4 regions of the Franconibacter daqui genome follow, and region 1 is predicted to be linked to each of the others. Evidence: predicted binding sites of a transcription regulator. Region 1 holds the regulator's gene; each other region holds the start of a gene.
The links. Region 1 encodes PurR, which represses purine synthesis genes. Its sites were predicted from a motif close to CANGCAAACGTTTGCNTG; they were not measured.
Positions count from the first base shown of each region.

Region 2: a site for PurR is predicted at 2,963-2,980, ahead of IEX01_RS00965 (nucleoside-specific channel-forming protein Tsx). Genes of this name have one in related genera too.
Region 3: a site for PurR is predicted at 1,223-1,240, ahead of glyA (serine hydroxymethyltransferase). Genes of this name have one in related genera too.
Region 4: a site for PurR is predicted at 2,594-2,611, ahead of purM (phosphoribosylformylglycinamidine cyclo-ligase). Genes of this name have one in related genera too.

Region 1 is NZ_BMKJ01000001.1:1,095,042-1,100,399, forward strand. Features, by position in the region: gene punC (purine nucleoside transporter PunC) at 100-1,302, opposite strand; gene punR (DNA-binding transcriptional activator PunR) at 1,411-2,322, shown strand; gene purR (HTH-type transcriptional repressor PurR) at 2,339-3,364, opposite strand; gene cydH (cytochrome bd-I oxidase subunit CydH) at 3,659-3,748, shown strand; gene IEX01_RS05255 (MFS transporter) at 4,010-5,176, shown strand; gene IEX01_RS05260 (C40 family peptidase) at 5,220-5,358, opposite strand, start outside.
Region 2 is NZ_BMKJ01000001.1:200,235-205,592, forward strand. Features, by position in the region: gene secF (protein translocase subunit SecF) at 1-637, shown strand, start outside; gene IEX01_RS00955 (VOC family protein) at 768-1,133, shown strand; gene IEX01_RS00960 (helix-turn-helix transcriptional regulator) at 1,195-1,899, shown strand; gene IEX01_RS00965 (nucleoside-specific channel-forming protein Tsx) at 1,936-2,814, opposite strand; gene IEX01_RS00970 (SadB/YajI family lipoprotein) at 3,164-3,706, opposite strand; gene nrdR (transcriptional regulator NrdR) at 3,856-4,305, shown strand; gene ribD (bifunctional diaminohydroxyphosphoribosylaminopyrimidine deaminase/5-amino-6-(5-phosphoribosylamino)uracil reductase RibD) at 4,309-5,358, shown strand, end outside.
Region 3 is NZ_BMKJ01000005.1:41,516-46,873, forward strand. Features, by position in the region: gene hmpA (NO-inducible flavohemoprotein) at 1-1,025, opposite strand, end outside; gene glyA (serine hydroxymethyltransferase) at 1,346-2,599, shown strand; gene IEX01_RS15885 (MerR family transcriptional regulator) at 2,658-3,020, shown strand; gene IEX01_RS15890 (carboxymuconolactone decarboxylase family protein) at 3,078-3,479, shown strand; gene IEX01_RS15895 (methyl-accepting chemotaxis protein) at 3,564-5,219, shown strand; gene IEX01_RS15900 (DsbA family protein) at 5,355-5,358, shown strand, end outside.
Region 4 is NZ_BMKJ01000005.1:101,370-106,727, reverse strand. Features, by position in the region: gene IEX01_RS16155 (DnaA inactivator Hda) at 1-347, opposite strand, end outside; gene uraA (uracil permease) at 442-1,731, opposite strand; gene upp (uracil phosphoribosyltransferase) at 1,814-2,440, opposite strand; gene purM (phosphoribosylformylglycinamidine cyclo-ligase) at 2,674-3,711, shown strand; gene purN (phosphoribosylglycinamide formyltransferase) at 3,711-4,352, shown strand; gene ppk1 (polyphosphate kinase 1) at 4,527-5,358, shown strand, end outside.

The DNA.
Region 1 (5,358 bases):
TTATTGCAAAGCCGCGAATCAGTATAGGCGGCAAATTCTGATGATTCAACCGAATATTGTTAGCAACCTAATTACATAAATATGACATTATCGATGCCGTTATGATGCGTGCGGCGAAGACTGCGCGGGTTGCCGCTCAGTTTCTACCACCTTCAGGCCCCGCATTTTATAGCCCCAGCCCACCAGCAGCACCGTCCCTAACATCACGCTGGTGGTGGAAAACAGCGGCGCGGCGACCAGCCAGGAAACCAGCAGACTGGCGATAAAACAGAGCCCCAGTTGCAGCGTATTCTGCAACGCCGCCGCACGCCCGGTAGCCTGTGGGAACGGCTGCAGCGCCGCCGCCACGACAATCGGATAGATAGCGCCATTCGCCATCGCCATCAGACAGAAGGGAATGAGCAGCATCGTCAGGGTCGCGTTTTCATACAACCCCACAGCCCAGGTTGCAGCCACGCTCAGGGCAAACGCTATCAGCAGCCAGGGCAGCAGTTGCGCGCCCGGCAAGCGTTGCAGCGCAGCGCGACAGCCGTAGCCGCCGATAAGAAAAGCAATCGTCTGCGGCACATAACTTAAGCCAATTACAGCAGGGCTGTAGCCCATTTCACTAAGAATAAAGGGTGAACCGGTGAGCCAGGCGAAAAAGCTGGCGGAGCAGGCGGCGTAAATAAGCACGTTGCCGCGATAAGCGGATGAGCGCAGCAGGGTGCCAAAGCGGATTTTTTCCGCCTGCGGTTCAGCCGCGGGTTTAACACGCGGCTGCAGGCGCAGCGCCGGCAACATCAGCAGCAGCGTCACGGCGAACAGTACGATGAAAATGGCCCGCCATTCGAAATGGTTCAGCAGCCAACTGCCCAGCAGCGGCGCCAGAGCCGGAGAAAGCCCCACCAGCGGCATAATCGTCGCGAAAATACGGTTAACGCGGTGCGCCGGGTAGTAATCCGTCACCAGCGCCTGCCAGATAACCGCGGCGGCGCACACGCCTACCGCCTGCACGAAGCGCAACGCCAGCAGCGCCGCCGCGTTTTCCACCCACAGCATACCTATGCAGCCGACGGCGAAAATCGCGAGGCCCGTCAGCAGAACGGGACGGCGACCAAAGCGGTCTGAAAGCGGTCCCCAGATCAGCTGCGCCACGGCGAAACCCGCCAGAAACAGGCTCAGGGAGGCGCTGATCGCCGCCGCCTGCGTTTGCAGATCCTGCTGAATAGCGGCGAAAGCGGGCAGATACATATCGGTCGCCAGAAAGCCGAGCACGCTAAGCCCGGCCAGCCAGACAAGAAAAATTTTCGAGGGTTGCATAGGTTCCTCTTATGACGCTTTAACGAAGACCGCGAGTGTAAAGAGTGCAGCCTGCAATGTGAAACGCTAATATTTGGCGATTGCGTTCAAAAATTTTGCAGGCATAACATGTGGTCCGAATATTCTCTGGAAGTGGTTGATGCGGTTGCCCGCAGCGGAAGTTTCAGCGCGGCGGCCCAGGAGTTGCACCGCGTACCCTCAGCCGTCAGCTATACGGTGCGACAACTGGAGGAATGGCTGGCGGTGCCGCTCTTTGAACGTCGCCATCGTGACGTAGTGCTCACGCCCGCCGGCGCCTGGTTTTTAAAAGAAGGGCGTTCTGTTATCAAAAAAATGATGATCACGCGTCAACAGTGCCAGCAAATAGCCAACGGCTGGCGCGGGCAGCTTTCTATCGCTGTCGATAACATTGTCCGCCCCGAACGCACCCGCCAGCTGGTGCTGGATTTCTATCGGCATTTTAACGATGTCGAACTGAAAATTTCTCAGGAGGTTTTCAATGGCGTCTGGGACGCGCTGGCGGATGAACGTGTGGAGGTGGCGATTGGCGCGACGCAGGCGATTCCGGTAGGCGGCCGCTATGCATTTAGGGATATGGGCATGTTGAGCTGGCATTGCGTGGTGGCAAGCCAGCACCCTCTTGCGCAACAGAACGCGCCGCTTAGTGACGACCAGCTGCGCGAATGGCCCTCGCTGGTGCTGGAGGATACGTCGCGTTCGCTGCCCAAGCGCATTACCTGGCTGCTGGATAACCAGCGTCGGGTGATTGTGCCGGACTGGCCTTCAGCGGCGGATTGCCTGAGCGCGGGTTTGTGCGTCGGCATGGTGCCGTCGCATTTCGCGCGCCCGTGGCTTAAACGCGGCGAGTGGCGGGCGCTGATGCTGGAAAACCCGTTCCCGGACGCCGCCTGTTGCCTGACGTGGCGGCAAAACGACGCCTCTCCGGCGTTGCAGTGGCTGTTGGATTATTTAGGCGACAGTGAGACGTTGAACCGGGAGTGGTTGCGGGAGCCGGATTAACCGGCCCCCGGCAGGATTAGCGGCGATAGTCGCGGAAGGGACCGTCCGCCACGGAGCGGCGCTCAATCAGACGCGGATGGACTTCAATGGTCTGCGACTCTTCACGCTTGTTGACAATACGGTCCAGCAGCATGTTGAACGCCGTCTGGCCGAGAGTCTCTTTCGGCTGATGAATAGTGGTCAGCGCCGGGCTGAAATAACGGGCGTTGCGCACGTTGTCATAGCCGATAATAGAAATATCGTGCGGTACGCGCAGCCCCATCTCGTCGGCGGCGCAAATCGCGCCCATCGCCATGATATCGCCGCCGCAAAAGACTGCGGTGGGGCGATGCGGCTGCGAAAGCATCTGCTGCATGGCGCGGTAGCCCGATTCCGGCTCGAAGTCGCCCTGGACAATCCAGTTTTCCGGCATTGAGATCATCGCTTCCTTCAGCGCCTTCATAAAGCCTGCCAGGCGGCCCGCGCCGGTGTTGCGCTCAAGCGGCCCCGGGATAACGCCAATTTCGCGATGACCGCGTTCGATTAAATAGCGCCCGGCGATATATCCGCCCTGGAAAGCGTTATCGATTACCGAGTCGGTGAAATCCGCTTTTGCCTCGCCCCAGTCCATCACCACCATAGGAATGTGACGGTACTCTTCCAGCATGCTGAGCAGCGACTGCGGGTATTCGGAGCACATTACCAGCAGGCCGTCGACGCGTTTTTGCGCCATCATCGACAGGTAAGCGCGCTGTTTTTCCAGGTTGTTATGAGCGTTGCCAAGAATCAGCGTGTAACCCTTGGCGAAACAGCTGTTTTCCACCGCTTCGATGATCTCTGCGAAATAGGGCGCCTCGCTGCTGGTCGCAAGCAGACCGATGGATTTGGTGTGGTTAACCTTAAGACTGCGCGCCACGGCGCTCGGCGAGTAGTGCAGTTCTTTAATTGCCGCCCATACCGCGTTGCGCGTCTCTTCCGCGACAAAACGGGTTTTGTTAATTACATGTGATACAGTTGTAGTGGAAACGTTTGCTCGCTTCGCGACGTCTTTAATTGTTGCCATTAGTTGTCACTCCAGACCATGCCCTAACTTCCTGAAAAAACGCTGGTTAAACGTTTGCCTACGCTACCCCCTTGCGGCAACGAAAACGTTGCATCAGGCCGGGAAAAGCCAGTTCGGCTGGAAGGAGAGGGGGGTAATGGCCGGTACATAATAAATTAGCCGAGAATTTTGGCCGATCTTGCGCAAAAGGGGAAGAGGGAAAACGCATATCAGACTAAATCAAAGAGGATTTTTGCGTTGGACTATGTAAAAATGAAGCGCACCCGCTTTTTGTAGGGTTAAAAAGGAGAACAAATGAGTACCGAACTGAAATTTTCGCTGGTCACCACCGTCGTTGTGCTGGGTCTGATTGTGGCTTCGGCGCTGACGGCGGTAATGCACTGATTCGCTTGTCGGGAGAGGGGTTAACTTTCCCTCTCCTCATCATTTTTCCTTATAAATCCCCACGTTGTCCTTTCTTTTATTGCCCGTTCGGGTAATCATTAGCAAATAACAAAAAAGCTACACCCTTAACAAAATCGCAAATATCTTTTGCGATTCTTGTGACTTCTGTCCCAAAGCTATATCTGACATGCTGATTGGCATTCCGTTCTTGTCAGTTGCGCAACCGCCGCTGACGCTCTCTCGTTTTGTCTGGAGTTTTGCATGAGAGTTAATTTTCCTTTACTGGCGCTGGCGATTGGCGCTTTTGGTATCGGCACCACCGAGTTCTCGCCAATGGGGTTGCTGCCGGTTATCGCGAAAGGCGTTGATGTGTCTATACCCGCCGCTGGCATGTTGATTAGCGCCTATGCGATAGGGGTGATGGTTGGCGCGCCGCTGATGACGCTGCTGCTATCGCACCGCTCGCGCCGCAACGCGCTTATCTTCCTGATGGCGATTTTTACCGTCGGCAACGTCCTCTCGGCCATTTCGCCGGATTACGGCACGCTGCTGGCGTCGCGCATCCTCACCAGCCTCAACCATGGCGCTTTCTTTGGGCTGGGGTCCGTCGTGGCGGCAAGCGTGGTGCCGAAACATAAGCAAGCGAGCGCGGTAGCAACCATGTTTATGGGACTGACTATCGCCAACATCGGCGGCGTGCCAGCGGCGACCTGGCTTGGCGAAGTTATCGGCTGGCGCATGTCATTCCTGGCGACCGCCGGGCTGGGCGTCGTCTCTATGATAAGCCTCTTTTTCTCCTTGCCGAAAGGCAGCGCGGGCGAACGCCCCGATGTGAAGAGCGAACTGGCCGTGCTGATGCGCCCGCAGGTGGTCAGCGCGTTGCTGACGACGGTGCTCGGCGCTGGCGCGATGTTTACGCTTTATACCTATATTGCGCCAGTGCTGCATAAAGTGACTGACGCTACGCCTGCATTTATTACCGGCATGCTGGTGCTGATTGGCGTAGGCTTCTCAATTGGCAACTACCTTGGCGGGCGTCTGGCGGATCGTTCGGTCAACGGCACGCTTAAAGGCTTCCTGCTGCTGCTGATTGTGATTATGGCCGCTATCCCGCTGCTGGCGCGCAGCGAGGTGGGCGCGGCGGTGAGCATGGTTATCTGGGGTGCGGCGACCTTTGCCGTGGTGCCGCCGTTGCAGATGCGCGTAATGCGCGTGGCGAGCGAAGCGCCGGGCCTTTCTTCTTCGGTGAACATCGGCGCGTTCAACCTCGGCAACGCGCTGGGGGCGGCGGCAGGCGGCGCGGTTATCCAGGCGGGTCTTGGCTACAGCTTTGTACCGGTAATGGGGGCGATTATCGCCGCGCTGGGGCTGCTGCTGGTCCTCTTTTCCTCACGGCGCAATGCTGAAAAAGCCTTCGCGGCGGAATAAATAAAAAAGGGAAGCGCAGGCTTCCCTTTTTTTTGTTTAAAATTCAGCGGATGGTGCGCGGCGTCATCACCCGACGCGCGCCAACATAGTGACGCTGCCAGTAATCTTCGCTCAGTGAAGTTATCTGAATATCCCGACCGCTGCGCGGAGACTGGATAAACTTGCCGTTGCCGACATAAACG
Region 2 (5,358 bases), 890 kb from region 1:
CAAAGTGGTGAGCGTCATTAATGACGCCACCAGCCAGAACGCCGCGGTGAAACGTATCGAGTTTGTCGGCCCGAGCGTCGGCGCCGACCTCGCCCAGGCGGGGGCGATGGCCCTGCTGGTGGCGCTGATCTCCATCCTCGTTTACGTCGGCTTTCGCTTCGAATGGCGTCTGGCGGCGGGCGTGGTTATCGCGCTGGCGCACGACGTGGTGATCACCATGGGCGTGCTGTCGCTCTTCCATATTGAGATTGACCTGACCATCATCGCATCGCTGATGTCGGTCATCGGTTACTCGCTGAACGACAGCATCGTGGTTTCCGACCGTATTCGTGAAAACTTCCGTAAGATCCGCCGCGGAACGCCTTACGAAATTTTTAACGTGTCGCTGACCCAGACGCTGCACAGGACCTTAATCACCTCCGGCACGACGCTTGTGGTGATCCTGATGCTCTACCTCTTCGGCGGCGCGATGCTGCAGGGCTTCTCGCTGACAATGCTTATCGGTGTTTCCATCGGTACCGCGTCGTCTATCTACGTGGCTTCTGCGCTGGCGCTGAAGCTGGGTATGAAGCGTGAACACATGCTGCAGCAGAAGGTCGAGAAAGAAGGGGCGGACCAGCCCTCAATCCTGCCGTAAGGCCTGGAAACTGAAAAAACCGCGAACCTGTTTCGCGGTTTTTTTTCGTCTGCAAAAAGGCTCCTGACAGGATGCTGTCAGGAGCAGGGGGTTACGCTGCCTTGTCGCTAATCAACAGAGGAACAACGCAATGAATAACCCAATCAACTGGTTTGAAATTCCTGTAGAAGATTTAAATCGCGCTATCGCCTTTTACGAAAAGCTGTTCGATGCTGCTTTCAGACGCGAAACGATAGCCGGTATCGACATGGCTGTTTTCCCGCACGTTAAGCCTGCAACCGGGGGCGCGCTGGTAAAAATGGCGGGGCTTACGCCCGGCGACCAGGGCACGGTGGTTTATCTGCACACGCCTGACCTTCAGGCGGCGCTTGAGAAAGTGCAGGAGGCGGGCGGTCGTTGCTGTATGCCCCCACAGGCGCTGCCGCATAATATCGGCAAGATAGCCATGATTATCGACAGCGAAGGCAACCGCGTTGGGTTGCATCAGCCTGCCTGACGGCTGATATACTCGCCAGCCCTGCCTGCATACCGGGCAGGGCTTCAACAAAAGGCGTTCCATGAGCAGACGAGCTGACCGGCTTTTTCAGATAGTGCAGATTTTACGTGGAAAACGACACGTCACCGCGCGGCTGCTGGCCGAGCGGTTAGCGGTTTCAGAGCGCACTATTTATCGCGATATCCAGGACCTTTCGCTTTCCGGCGTGCCGGTACGGGGCGAGGCGGGGAGCGGTTACAGCCTGCTTGCCGGCTTCGACCTGCCGCCGTTAATGCTGACGCCTGGGGAGGTGGAAGCGACGATCGCCGCGCTGAGAATGGTGCAAACCTGGAGCGGAAATGCGATGGCCCAGGCGGCGGAGTCGGCTCATGAAAAGCTGCTTGCCGTGCTCTCACCCGAGCGGCGCCTCATCGCCGAACGAAGCCGCATTCTGGCCCCCGATTTTGACCGCTATCCCCAGGTCCGCCGCTGGTTTGACGTCTGCCATGAAGCTATCAATAGCCTTCAGGTTTTACATATCCGCTATCAGGACGAGCAGGGGAGAGCGACGCAGCGAAATATATATCCGCTCGGTTTGTCTTTCTGGGGCGAGCATTGGGTCATGGTGAGCTGGTGCGAAACCCGTGAGGATTACCGCTGCTTTCGGCTTGATCGCTGCAGTGACATAAGCCTTGCGGGCAGGGCGTTTTCGCCGCGCGCGGATTTATCGCTACAGGACTTTTTACGACGGCAGAAGCGGGAAAAGCGGGAAAAGGAGAGGGAATAAAAAGCCAGCCGCTGGATAACGGCTGGCGTTGGCAAATCAGAAGTTGTAACCGACCACCAGGTAACCACCCCAGCCGGTAGTGCGGGTGTTGTAGCGGGTAAAGGCCAGTTCAGCATCGTCATTCCACTGACCGCCGTTGTGCCAGTAACGCGCCACTACGGAGTAGTGCCAGTGGTCATAGTTCAGCGCCAGGATATGGCTGGAGGCGATGGAGTCATTAGTGCGCGACTTCACGCCGTTCAGGGCATAACCGGATTCATCGCCGAGGTCTGAACCCCAGTCAAAGTTGGTGAAGCCGATATAGCTCAGGTTGCCGCCCCACAGCTGGGTGATCGGCACAAAGTATTTCACTTTGAAACGGTAACCGTCCCACTCGTTCTGGTTTGCCGCCCCGTAGTTCTGCCACTGGTATTTAGCATACACGTTCAGAGAGAGGCTCATCGGCAGGCCCGTGTCGATATCGGTACCCAGACCCATATACCAGGTGCTCTGGCGGCCCGACTCGTTGCGACCCATGTCATAGATATAGTTGTTCGCGAAATACCACTCTTTAAACGGACCGAACGCCAGGCTGGTGCCGGTCAGCTTGTCGATAGAAAAACGCGGTTCGATTTCCATAAACAGCGGGGAGCCATGGTTCCAGATACCTTTAGCGTCGGTGTTGCCGCCGAAGAACACCGGAGCGTCCAGGTAACCATAGAAATCAAACCAGTCTTTCTTAGCGAAGGCTTCGTATTCCAGATAGGTATCGTTGCGGATAGTCGGTCCGAAGCGGGTGTGATAGCTCCCTACAACGTTAACGCTCTGGTGCCACCAGTCAGAAACGAACTCGCTGTTGCTGGTATCAGCAGCGTTTGCAGCGAAAGAAGCGGAAAGCGCCAGCGCAGCACCGGCAGCCAGAATAATTTTTTTCATAATTATGCCACTGTTTTAAGGAAATCCCGTAAGCGGGAAGAGTAAAACGCACCCGGTAATTCGCGAACAACCGTTACCGTCTGGATGAGGCCCCTATTATAGAAATCCTCGCTCACAAAAATATGTGTTGTTTCACATTCTTCTCATGTACGTAATCGATTGCGTTCACGTTTGCGTACATTGAACGTCGCGATTCTAGCGGCTTTGGTTTTCCAAGCCAAACAAAACGGCATCAAAGGATGACGGTTGAATGAAATTTGTGCGAAAAAGGCAAGGCGGGGGATAAGCTTTCTGTGCTGTGCTTTGTAACAAAACGCAAGGCCGGTTTCTCTGCCGGCCTGTGAGTGCGTTAATCCTGCAAAAGCGGCTGAATATCGTGGATACGCAAGAAACCCAGCTGTTCCGGCGTAATACCATGGAGCGTCAGCGGAATGGCGATATCGCTCGGCGCAAGCTGGCTCGCCGGGGCGCTGAACTGCTGGTTCTGCACGTTCACTTCCTGGTAATTTTCGGTCGTGCCCTGCAGTTGTCCCCATTCAACGGTGCCGGTAAAAGAGGGCAGCGCCGTGTTTGATTCGCCATGAATATTCAGCGTGGCCTGCGTGCCATTCGCGGTGGCGCTAATGTTGCTTACTGACATGCGCAGCATGCCAAGCTGGCTGTTGAGCCGCGCCGGGGTATTGGCGCCCGGCAGCAAATAAACGCCGCTGGCGGATTTCGCATTAAGTGCGTTTTGCTGGGTGATTTTTACAGTCTCTTTTTTCAGCTGCGTCATTTCGCTGTTTAGCGTGCTCACGCTCTGGTGCATCTGGCGCACCTCGCTTTGCGGGGCGCAGGCACTTAACACCAGCACGCTGGCGGCGGTTAACAGCTTCAGGTAACGTCTTGTCATAGTAGAAATTCCTTAAAAATAGCCTCTGCTAAGCGTAGAACGGGCTACCCTTGTTGCCATAGCGATTTATTCTCAAAACGTTGCGCCTTTGTAGTCCCGGCAGTTCAGGGTAAACTACGGGAAGTTAACTTTGTCTTTCAGGAAGCGCTATGCATTGCCCATTTTGTCTCGCTGTGGACACCAAAGTCATTGATTCCCGCCTGGTAGGCGAAGGTTCCTCGGTTCGCCGCCGCCGCCAGTGCCTGGTCTGCCACGAGCGCTTCACCACCTTTGAAGTGGCGGAGCTGGTTATGCCGCGCGTGGTAAAAAGCAATGACGTGCGCGAGCCTTTCAATGAAGACAAGCTGCGCAGCGGCATGCAGAAGGCGCTGGAGAAGCGTCCGGTCAGCTCTGATGACGTGGAAATGGCTATCAACCATATCAAATCGCACCTGCGCGCCACCGGCGAGCGCGAAGTGCCCAGCAAAATGATCGGCAACCTGGTGATGGATCAGCTGAAAAAGCTCGATAAGGTGGCTTATATCCGCTTCGCCTCGGTCTACCGCAGCTTCGAAGATATCCGCGAATTTGGCGAAGAGATCGCCCGCTTACAGGATTAACGCATGTCCGATGAAATTTACATGGCGCGCGCGCTTAAGCTTGCGAGCCGCGGACGCTTTACCACGCATCCTAACCCTAACGTCGGTTGTGTCATTGTTAAGGATGGCGACATCGTCGGCGAGGGGTTTCACCTGCGGGCGGGCGAGCCGCATGCGGAAGTGCATGCATTACGGATGGCTGGGGAGAAAGCGCGAGGCGCGACGGCGTACGTCACGCTTGAGCCCTGCAGTCATCATGGGCGCACGCCGCCCTGCTGCGAAGCGCTGATTGCGGCGGGAGTAACCCGTGTCGTCGCGGCGATGCAGGACCCGAATCCTCAGGTCGCGGGGCGCGGCCTTTATCGCTTGCAACAGGCGGGCGTCGAAGTCAGCCACGGGCTGATGATGAGTGAAGCCGAGCGGCTTAATAAAGGTTTTCTTAAACGCATGCGCACCGGCTTTCCTTATATTCAGTTGAAGCTTGGCGCGTCGCTCGACGGCCGCACGGCGATGGCGAACGGCGAAAGCCAGTGGATAACCTCACCGCAAGCGCGCCGCGACGTACAGCGTCTGCGCGCGCAGAGCCACGCCATTCTCTCCACCAGCGCAACGGTGCTGGCGGACGACCCGGCGCTGACGGTGCGCCGGGAAGAGCTCGGCGCGGATACGCAGGCGCTTTATCCTCAGGAGAATCTTCGCCAGCCGCTGCGCGTGATTATCGACAGCCATAACCGCGTTACGCCGCAGCATCGCGTTGTGCAGCAGCCGGGAGAAACCTGGCTTGCGCGCACCCGGGCGGATGACGCGCTATGGCCGCAGAGCGTCGAACAGCTGATTGTGCCGGAGCATAACGGCCGCCTCGACCTGGTGTTGCTGATGATGCAGCTTGGCAAGCGGCAGATTAACAGCGTCTGGGTGGAAGCTGGCGCGCAGCTTGCGGGCGCGCTGCTGCAGGCGGGGCTGGTGGATGAGCTTATCGTCTACCTCGCGCCGACGCTGCTGGGCGATAATGCGCGCGGTCTTTTTCAACTGCCGGGCCTTGAGCGGCTTGCCGATGCGCCGCAGTTTGCATTC
Region 3 (5,358 bases), on a different contig from region 1:
AGCCCTTCGCTCTGAAAGCGCGCCGCCTCGCGGTCTGCCTCAGAAGGCGAACGGTACCAGATATGGCGGGTAAAGCGCGGCAGCTCGGCGCCAAGCCGCGCCACTTCGTCGGCGAACGCATGCACATCACCCTGTTCCGCTGCGTGGAACCAGTTTACCTGCGCCGGGTGTTTTGCCTGGGAAAGGGTATCGAGCATCGCCAGCATCGGCGTCTGACCAACGCCTGCGGAAATCAACGTGACCGGTGTGGTCGGCGCAACCTGCATAAAGAAATCGCCTGCTGGCGCGGCAAGCTGCACCACATCGCCCACTTTTGCTGCGTTATGCAACCAGTTAGAAACCTGACCTTCGCCCTCGCGCTTGACCGCGATGCGGTAAGTTTTGCCATTCGGCTTGCGTGTGAGCGAGTACTGGCGAATCTCCTGATGCGCGAACCCGTCGGGTTTGATCCACACCCCTACATACTGGCCTGGCAGATAATCCGCCACCGGCTGGCCGTCCACCGGCTCGAATTCGAAGCTTGTGATAATCGCGCTTTGCGGTTTTCTCTCAACGATGCGAAACGCGCGGGTCCCTTCCCAGCCGCCGGTTTTCGCCGCGTTGTCCTGATAAATCTGCGCTTCGCGGTTGATAAACACCTGGGCTAACACACCGTACGCTTTGCCCCAGGCGTCCAGCACTTCCTGGCCCGGGCTGAACATCTCATCCAGCGTGGCGAGCAGATGACCGCCGACAATATTGTACTGCTCGGGTTTAATCTGAAAGCTGGTGTGCTTCTGGGCGATTTTTTCCACCGCCGGCAGCAGCGCCGCGAGGTTTTCAATGTGAGTAGCGTAAGCGCAAATGGCGTTGAACAGTGCTTCGCGCTGGTCGCCGTTGCGCTGGTTGCTCATGTTGAAAATCTCTTTCAGTTCCGGGTTGTGAGTAAACATCCGGTCGTAAAAGTGGGCGGTGAGTTTCGGGCCGGTAGCGGCGAGCAGGGGGATAGTGGATTTCACAACGGCGATGGTTTGTGCATCAAGCATGGCAGCTTCCTTAACAAAGAGAAATATCTATAAGTTGTATTTTAAATGCATCTTATAAAAGGTCTCCCTGCCGTGTAAAGGGTTTTTCTCTTTACAGGCGAAACGGGGCGGGATGTTGAGAAATCTGCATCACAAAGCTGAAAAGAAATCGTGATTCACTGGCTTGACTAAAGCGCGGCAGGGCCTTGTCCTGCGGCATGCCAAACGTTTGCGTAAAAATCTTTGTCAATACCGGTCAGGCGGTTTACACTGTTGCGCGTTGCCTGCAAGGGCCCTTCAAAATGCAGTAAATTTACCGTTAGCTGAGTCAGGAGATGCGGATGTTAAAGCGTGAAATGAACATTGCCGATTATGATGCCGAACTTTGGCAGGCGATGGAGCAAGAGAAAGTACGTCAGGAAGAGCACATTGAACTGATCGCCTCCGAAAACTACACCAGCCCGCGCGTAATGCAGGCTCAGGGCTCTCAGCTGACCAACAAATATGCCGAAGGCTATCCGGGCAAGCGCTACTACGGCGGCTGCGAATATGTCGACATCGTTGAGCAACTGGCTATCGACCGCGCGAAAGAACTGTTTGGCGCAGACTACGCCAACGTCCAGCCGCACTCTGGCTCCCAGGCGAACTTCGCGGTCTACACCGCGCTGCTGCAACCGGGCGATACCGTGCTGGGTATGAACCTGGCGCAGGGCGGCCACCTGACGCACGGCTCTCCGGTTAACTTCTCCGGCAAGCTCTACAACATCATCCCTTACGGTATCGATGAGTCCGGTAAAATTGACTACGAAGACATGGCGAAGCAGGCTAAAGAGCACAAGCCGAAGATGATCATCGGCGGCTTCTCCGCTTACTCCGGTATCGTTGACTGGGCGAAAATGCGTGAAATCGCCGACAGCATCGGCGCGTACCTGTTCGTTGACATGGCGCACGTGGCGGGCCTCATTGCCGCAGGCGTTTACCCGAACCCGGTTCCGCATGCGCACGTTGTGACCACCACCACGCACAAAACGCTGGCGGGCCCGCGCGGCGGTCTGATCCTCGCCAAAGGCGGCAGCGAAGAGCTGTACAAAAAACTGAACTCTGCGGTGTTCCCGAGCGCGCAGGGCGGCCCGCTGATGCACGTTATCGCGGCGAAAGCGGTGGCGTTGAAAGAAGCGATGGAGCCGGAGTTCAAAACCTACCAGCAGCAGGTTGCGAAAAACGCCAAAGCGATGGTGGAAGTGTTCCTGAACCGTGGCTACAAAGTGGTATCTGGCGGTACTGAAAACCACCTGTTCCTGCTGGATCTGGTAGATAAGAACCTGACCGGTAAAGAGGCGGACGCCGCGCTCGGCCGCGCCAACATCACCGTTAACAAAAACAGCGTGCCGAACGATCCGAAGAGCCCGTTTGTGACTTCCGGTATCCGTATCGGTTCTCCGGCGGTAACCCGTCGCGGCTTCAAAGAAGCGGAAGTGCAGGAGCTGGCTGGCTGGATGTGCGACGTGCTGGACAATATCAACGACGAAGCGACCATTGAGCGCATCAAGCAGAAAGTGCTGGATATTTGCGCGCGTTTCCCGGTTTACGCATAAGCGTTATTGCAAAACAGAGGCCGCCTTGTGCGGCCTTTTTTATTGGTCTGGAGGCGATATGCGGATACAGGCATTTGCTGAACTCACCGGTCTTACGGCGCATACCCTGCGCTACTATGAAAAGCTGGGATTACTGGTTCCGGGGCGCAACGCGGCGGGCCACCGCGACTATCGCCAGAGCGACATCGACTGGGCGGCGTTTATCCGACGGCTCAAAGCGACGGATATGCCGCTTGAGGAGATCCAGCGCTATGCCGCGCTGCGAAGCCAGGGCGAGGGTACCGCCGCCGAGCGTCGCGCCTTGCTGGCGGAGCATGCCGAAAGGCTGGAGCGGCGACTGGCTGAGCAGGTCGTTCATCTGGAGCGGCTGAAGGAAAAGATGGCCTGGTACGACCGGGAGCTTTTAAAAAACCGCGCTTGACCTGGAGTTTACTCGAAGGTTTACCGTTGTTCTTATCAACACCATGAGGAGAACAACATGACTGCATCACGTTATGAAACGGGCCTGGCGCGCCTGACGGAAATCGACGGCGCCGCAGGAGAAAAGGTCATTGCCGCGCTGGCCGACATCGCGCCGGATCTGGGCCGCTACGTTATTGAATACGGCTTTGGCGATGTTTACAGCCGCCCGGGACTGGATCTAAAAAGCCGGGAGCTTGCCACCGTCGCCGCGCTTACCGCACTTGGCCACGCGCAGCCGCAGCTGGCGGTGCATCTTCACGCCGCGCTTAATGTGGGCTGCACGCGGGAAGAGTTGATTGAGGTTATTATCCAGATGTCGCTTTACGCCGGGTTTCCGGCGGCGCTGAATGCGATGTTTACCGCAAAAGCGGTTTTTCAGGAACATGACCAGAACAGAAGTCAGACCACAGTTCCATAACAAATCGTTACAAGTTCCCGTCTCCCTGCCGATAACCGGGTGGAAGGCCTTCGGGCCACACTCCTTTCAGGCAGGGAATTGATTATGGGTTTGCTCAAAAATTTTTCGATACGTTCAGTCATGCTCGCCGTGCTGGGGTTGTTCTGCCTGCTATGGCTGGGCGTCGGTCTCTACAGCGCGTACTCGCTTTCGCAACTTGGCAAGGGTAACGAGGTGGATCGTGAACTGGTGACGCAGATGAGCGTGCTCAGTAAAGGCAACGATCAGTATTTTCGCTTCGTCACGCGGCTTTCCCGCGTGATGGAGACGAAAGCTGCTGGCGGCTCGCCCGATGCCAGCGCTTTTGCCCCGGCGCAACAGGCGCTGGAGGGGATGACGAAGCAGCTTGAGACGTTTAAACGCCTCTCCCCCGGACCAATGGATGTCGCCGTCTCGCAGCAGACCATCAATAACTGGCAGAAACTGCTGGACGAAGGGGTTGCGCCACAAATGAAGCTCGCGCGGGAAGGCACGCTTGAGCAGTATCGCGCGCAGGCGAATAACGTTACGCCAGCGTTGAGCCGGGCTTTCGGCGCGGCGGCGGAAAAGTTCACCGCCACGGCCAGCGCCCGCCTTGACGAGGCGCGCGTGCGGGTGGATTCACTCACTCAGATGACAAAAGCCATTATTATCGTCGCGGTGATTATCGGCCTGCTGTTGCTGCTGCTGACCGACCGCTATCTGGTTGTCATGCTGGTGAAGCCGCTCGACCGCATTCGCCATCACTTCCGTCTGATTGCCGAAGGCGATCTCAGCCAGCCGGTGCAGGAGATGGGCCGCAACTGCGTAGGCAAGCTTGTGCCGCTGTTAACGGCGATGCAGGACAGCCTGCGCGAGGCGGTAAGCGCCATTCGCAGCGGTAGCGAGAATATCTGGCGCGGCGCGGCGGAGATTTCAGCGGGCAATAACGATCTCTCTTCGCGTACTGAAGAGCAGGCCTCGGCGCTTGAAGAGACGGCCGCCAGCATGGAACAGCTCACCGCTACGGTAAAACTCAACGCCGATAACGCTCGCCAGGCAAGCGATCTTGCGCAGACCGCCTCGAACACCGCCAGCAAAGGCGGCACGCTGGTCGGGAGCGTAGTGAGCACCATGGAAGGCATTTCCGGCAGCTCGAAGAAAATTGCGGATATCACCAGCGTCATCAACAGCATCGCTTTTCAGACCAACATTCTGGCGCTAAACGCGGCGGTGGAAGCGGCGCGCGCGGGCGAACAGGGGCGGGGCTTCGCCGTCGTGGCGGGCGAAGTGCGTAATCTCGCCAGCCGCAGCGCCGGAGCGGCAAAAGAGATTGAAACGCTGATTGCCGATTCCGTCGGCCGCGTGGAAGAGGGATCTCGTCTGGTGAATGAAGCGGGCGCAACGATGACGGAGATCCTGAACGCGGTGAACAATGTCAGCACCATCATGAAGCAGATAGCCTCCGCTTCGGAAGAACAGAGCAAAGGGATTTCGCAGGTCGGCACGGCCATCGCCCAGATGGATAGCGTAACGCAGCAGAACGCTTCGCTGGTGGAGCAGGTCTCCGCCGCCGCCGCCGCGCTGGAGCGCCAGACGGACGAGCTGCAAAGCGCGGTGCGTAAGTTCCGCCTCTCATCAGGCGAGCAGAAAACCGCGCAAAGCGCGCCAACGCCTGCCGTTAAGCCAGCCCCCGTCGCGGCGACTAGCGTGAAGCGCACCGACGACTGGGTCGCTTTCTGACAAAAAACGCCCTGCTTAGCGCAGGGCTTTTTTATGCGAAGGCCAGAGTGCAGGGTCAAAGAGGGCAGGTGAATCCGGCGGTTACGTGGTAAGGTGCTGGCACACAACCCCGTCCTTCTGCAAACAGGAGTTCGCATGA
Region 4 (5,358 bases), on a different contig from region 1:
GCCATCTCCCAGGGCTCGTCACCGGCAATGCATTCGATGTTGTCGATACAAACCAGCGAGAGTTGCTCCATTCCTTCCAGCACTTCCGGTACAAACCAGGTGCGCTTATCGAGCGGAACGTAGCCCACGGCGTCGCCGCGCTGGGAAAGCTCGGCGCAGGCGGCGTGCAGCAGGTGGCTGCGACCGGCCCCTTCTCTGGCCCAGAAATAGATATACCCGCTGTGCTCCTGGCGCAGCACGTTCTGTAGCGCGGCTAAAAGCGAAGGATTATCACCCGGCCAGAAACTTGCGAAGGTTTCATCGTCGGGCAGCCAGAGCGGCAAAGAGAGCTGTGCCGGAGTGTTCAGAGGGACCTCTTCAAAGGCTTGCAGAAAAACGCGCTGAGTTTACCACAGAATCGTTTCGCTGTTGAACCGGGCGGATCGCCGCCCGGTATCACGATCAGGAATGTTTTTCAGCCTGCTCATCCGCGTCCAGCACCACCTCTTCCGGGCGCAACACGCTGATAAGTTTGAAAATAAGGCTCAGGCCTACACCGACGATAGTCGCCAGCGCCATGCCTTTCAACTCCGCCGCGCCGACATGCACTTTCGCACCGCTCACGCCAATAATCAGAATCACGGAGGTCAGGATCAGGTTCTGCGCTTTGCTGTAATCGACTTTGGATTCGATCAGCACGCGGATGCCGGAGGCGCCAATTACGCCGTAAAGCAGCAGCGAAACACCGCCCATCACCGGCACCGGGATTATCTGAATCGCCGCGGCCAGCTTGCCTACGCAAGAGAGCAGAATGGCGATAATAGCCGCGCCGCCGATAACCCAGGTGCTGTAAACGCGGGTGATGGCCATTACGCCGATATTCTCGCCATAAGTGGTGTTCGGCGTGGAGCCGAAGAAACCGGAAATCATGGTGGAGAAACCGTTGGCGAACATCGAGCGGTGCAGGCCCGGGTCGCGCAGCAGATCTTTCTTCACAATGTTCGCCGTCACCACCAGATGACCGACGTGTTCGGCGATAACCACCAGCGCCGCAGGCAGAATGGTAAAGATGGCGAACCATTCAAAACGCGGGGTGTAGAACGTCGGCAATGCAAACCAGTGCGCCTGCTGGATAGGCGCGGTGTCCACAACGCCCAGCGCAAAAGAGAGCGCGTAGCCCGCCAGCACGCCAATCAAAATCGGGATAATGGCGAGGAAACCGCGGAACAGCACGGAGCCGAATACCGTTACCGCCAGCGTTACCAGCGAGATGGTGATAGTCGTGGAGTCCGCCGTCTGTCCTTGCGCCGGCAGCAAGCCTGCCATGTTGGCGGCGACGCCCGCCAGCTCAAGGCCGATAACGGCGACGATGGCGCCCATCGCCGCAGGCGGGAACATCACATCCAGCCAGCCGGTTCCCGCTTTTTTCACGATCAGCGCCACCAGGCAAAAGAGCGCGCCGCAGACGATAAAGCCGCCCAGCGCCATCTCATAACCGAGCGGCAGCAGCAGCAGCACCGGTGAGATGAAGGCAAAGCTTGAGCCCAGATAAGCGGGAATTTTTCCTTTGCAAATAAAGAGATAAAGCAGCGTACCAATGCCGTTGAACAGCAGCACGGTAGCCGGGTTAATATGAAACAGGATTGGCACCAGCACGGTAGCGCCAAACATGGCGAACAGGTGCTGCAAACTAAGCGGGATAGTCTGTAAAAGCGGCGGTCTTTCACTTACCCCGATAGCACGGCGCGTCATAGTGTTTTCCTCAAGTGTCGTTGTGTGCAAATGTTATGTTGCTGGACCAAAAAAAAGCCGACTATCAAAGTCGGCTCATTTTTTATTTCGTACCAAATATCTTGTCGCCCGCATCGCCGAGGCCCGGAATAATGTATCCGTGCTCATTCAGTCCTTTGTCGATGGAAGCGGTGTAAAGCTCAACGTCCGGATGCGCTTTTTCCAGCGCCGCGATGCCTTCCGGCGCCGCTACCAGCACCAGCACTTTGATGCTGCTGCAGCCCGCTTTTTTCAGCAGATCGATGGTGGCTATCATCGAACCGCCGGTCGCCAGCATCGGGTCGACTACCAGCGCCATGCGCTCGTCGATATTCGAAACCAGTTTCTGGAAGTAAGGCACCGGCTCAAGCGTGGTTTCGTCACGGTAGATGCCTACCACGCTGATGCGCGCGCTCGGCACGTGCTCCAGCACCCCTTCCATCATGCCAAGCCCGGCGCGAAGGATAGGCACGACCGTAATCTTCTTACCTTTAATCTGTTCAACTTCCACCGGGCCGTTCCAGCCTTCGATGGTTACTTTTTCGGTAGCCAGGTCGGAGGTCGCTTCGTAGGTCAGCAGGCTCCCGACTTCAGAGGCGAGTTCACGAAAGCGTTTGGTGCTGATGTCATGCTCGCGCATCAGGCCAAGCTTGTGTTTGACGAGTGGGTGTTTCACTTCCACGATCTTCATACTCTTTCTCCCCAGAAAAGTGGCTACCACAAAAAAAAATCGCCGGATTATACCGCTTTTTCAAGCGCGCGCCATACGTAATGGGCTTGATCGCGATCAAGCGAACGGGAATCAGTCAGCCAAAGGCAGAAGCGCTTTCTCAAAGAGAAGGGGATAGCAAACGTTTGCCTTGGCTGTTAGAATTGCCGCGTTTTCTCTTATACCACCAACCGCAACCGCGTGGGGATTGTGCAGTGACCGATAAAACCTCTCTCAGCTATAAAGACGCCGGTGTAGATATTGACGCAGGCAACGCTCTGGTTGACCGCATCAAAGGCGTAGTGAAAAAGACCCGCCGCCCGGAAGTGATGGGTGGACTGGGCGGATTCGGCGCGCTGTGCGCTCTGCCGCAAAAATATCGCGAGCCCGTGCTGGTCTCCGGCACTGACGGCGTCGGCACTAAGCTGCGCCTGGCGATGGATCTGAAGCGTCACGACACAATCGGTATCGACCTTGTCGCCATGTGCGTTAACGACCTGGTGGTTCAGGGCGCCGAGCCGCTCTTTTTCCTCGACTATTACGCGACCGGCAAACTGGACGTGGAGACGGCTTCCAGCGTGATTAGCGGCATCGCCGAAGGCTGCCTGCAATCGGGTTGCGCGCTGGTAGGCGGCGAAACCGCCGAAATGCCGGGCATGTATCACGGCGAAGATTACGACGTCGCCGGCTTTTGCGTGGGCGTGGTTGAAAAATCTGAAATTATCGACGGCGCAAAAGTGGCGGATGGCGATGTACTGATAGCCCTTGGCTCCAGCGGCCCGCACTCCAACGGCTATTCGCTGGTGCGCAAAATCCTTGAGGTGAGCGGTGCGGACCCGCAAGCTACCGAACTGGAAGGCAAACCGCTGGCGGATCACCTGCTGGCGCCGACGCGCATTTATGTCAAATCCGTGCTGGAGCTGATTGAGAAAGCCGATGTACATGCTATCGCCCACCTGACAGGCGGCGGCTTCTGGGAGAATATTCCGCGCGTGCTGCCGGATAACACCCAGGCCGTTATCGACGAGTCGTCATGGCAGTGGCCGGCGGTGTTTACCTGGCTGCAGCAGGCGGGCAACGTTAGCCGTCACGAGATGTATCGCACCTTCAACTGCGGCGTCGGCATGGTTATCGCCCTGCCCGCCTCTGAGGTGGACAGCGCGCTGCAACTGCTCAACAGCAAAGGTGAAAAGGCGTGGAAAATCGGTATCATCAACGCTTCTGATTCCGAACAGCGCGTGGTTATTGAGTAATGAAAAACATCGTGGTGCTTATTTCCGGCAACGGAAGCAATCTGCAGGCGATTATCGACGCCTGCGAGACAAAGCGGATTAACGGCGCCATTAAAGCGGTGTTCAGCAATAAGGCCGACGCGTTCGGCCTTGAGCGCGCGCGCGAGGCGGGCATTCCCGCCCATGCGCTGACAGCGGCGCAGTTCGCCAGCCGCGAAGCTTTCGACCGCGAGCTTATGCAGGAGATCGACGCCTACGCGCCTGACCTCGTGGTGCTGGCAGGCTATATGCGCATCCTCAGTCCCGATTTTGTCGCGCGCTATCAGGGGCGGCTTATCAATATTCACCCTTCCCTGCTGCCGAAGTATCCGGGCCTGCATACGCACCGCCAGGTGCTGGAAAACGGCGACGAAGAGCACGGCACCTCGGTACATTTCGTCACCGACGAACTTGACGGCGGGCCGGTTATTTTGCAGGCGAAAGTGCCGGTTTTCCCGGGCGACACGGAAGAGGAGATAACCGCCCGCGTGCAGCATCAGGAACACGCCATTTACCCGCTGGTAGTAAGCTGGTATGTCGACGGACGTCTGGCGATGCGCGATGGCGCCGCCTGGCTGGACGGACTCCCGCTTCCCGCTCAGGGACACGCCGCAGACGAATGATAAAAAGGGCCAAATGGCCCTTTTTTCAATATGTTCAGTCCATTTTCGGCAGGCCGCGCGCTTTCTTGTCATACTTCTCTGGCACAGTTGGACATCGTGCGGCAATGCTCGCCATAATAGCGGCTGAGACGGATTTGCCACGTCCCGAGTGAATAAACCGGAGTGTGAGTAGTAATGGGTCAGGAAAAGCTATATATCGAAAAAGAACTGAGTTGGCTCTCTTTCAACGAGCGCGTGCTCCAGGAGGCGGCGGACAAAAGCAATCCGCTAATTGAGCGCATGCGTTTTTTAGGGATTTACTCCAACAACCTCGATGAGTTTTACAAGGTGCGCTTCGCGGAACTCAAGCGCCGTATCATCATTAGCGAAGAGCAGGGTTCACACTCACATTCCCGCCACCTGCTAGGCAAGATCCAGTCCCGCGTGTTGAAAGCGGATCAGGAGTTTGACGGCCTGTATAACGATCTGCTGCTGGAGATGGCGCGCAATCAAATTTTCCTCATTAACGAAAGACAGCTTTCTGAGAATCAGCAAACCTGGCTGCGCCACTATTTCAAACATTATCTGCGCCAGCACATTACCCCTACGCTTATCAACCGCGACACCGATCTCGTTCAGTTTCTGAAAGACGATTACACCTATCTGGCGGTGGAGATTATTCGCGGCGATGAAATTCGTTATGCGCTACTTGAGATCCCCTCCGACAAAGTACCGCGCTTCGTCAACCTGCCGCCGGAAGCGCCGCGTCGACGTAAGCCGATGATACTTCTGGATAATATCCTGCGATTCTGTCTGGAAGACATCTTTAAGGGCTTTTTCGATTACGACGCGCTCAACGCTTACTCCATGAAAATGACGCGCGACGCCGAGTACGATTTAGTGCATGAAATGGAGTCGAGCCTGCTGGAACTCATGTCGTCAAGCCTCAAGCAGCGTTTGACCGCTGAGCCGGTACGCTTTGTTTATCAACGCGATATGCCGGACGCGATGGTAGAAATGTTGCGTC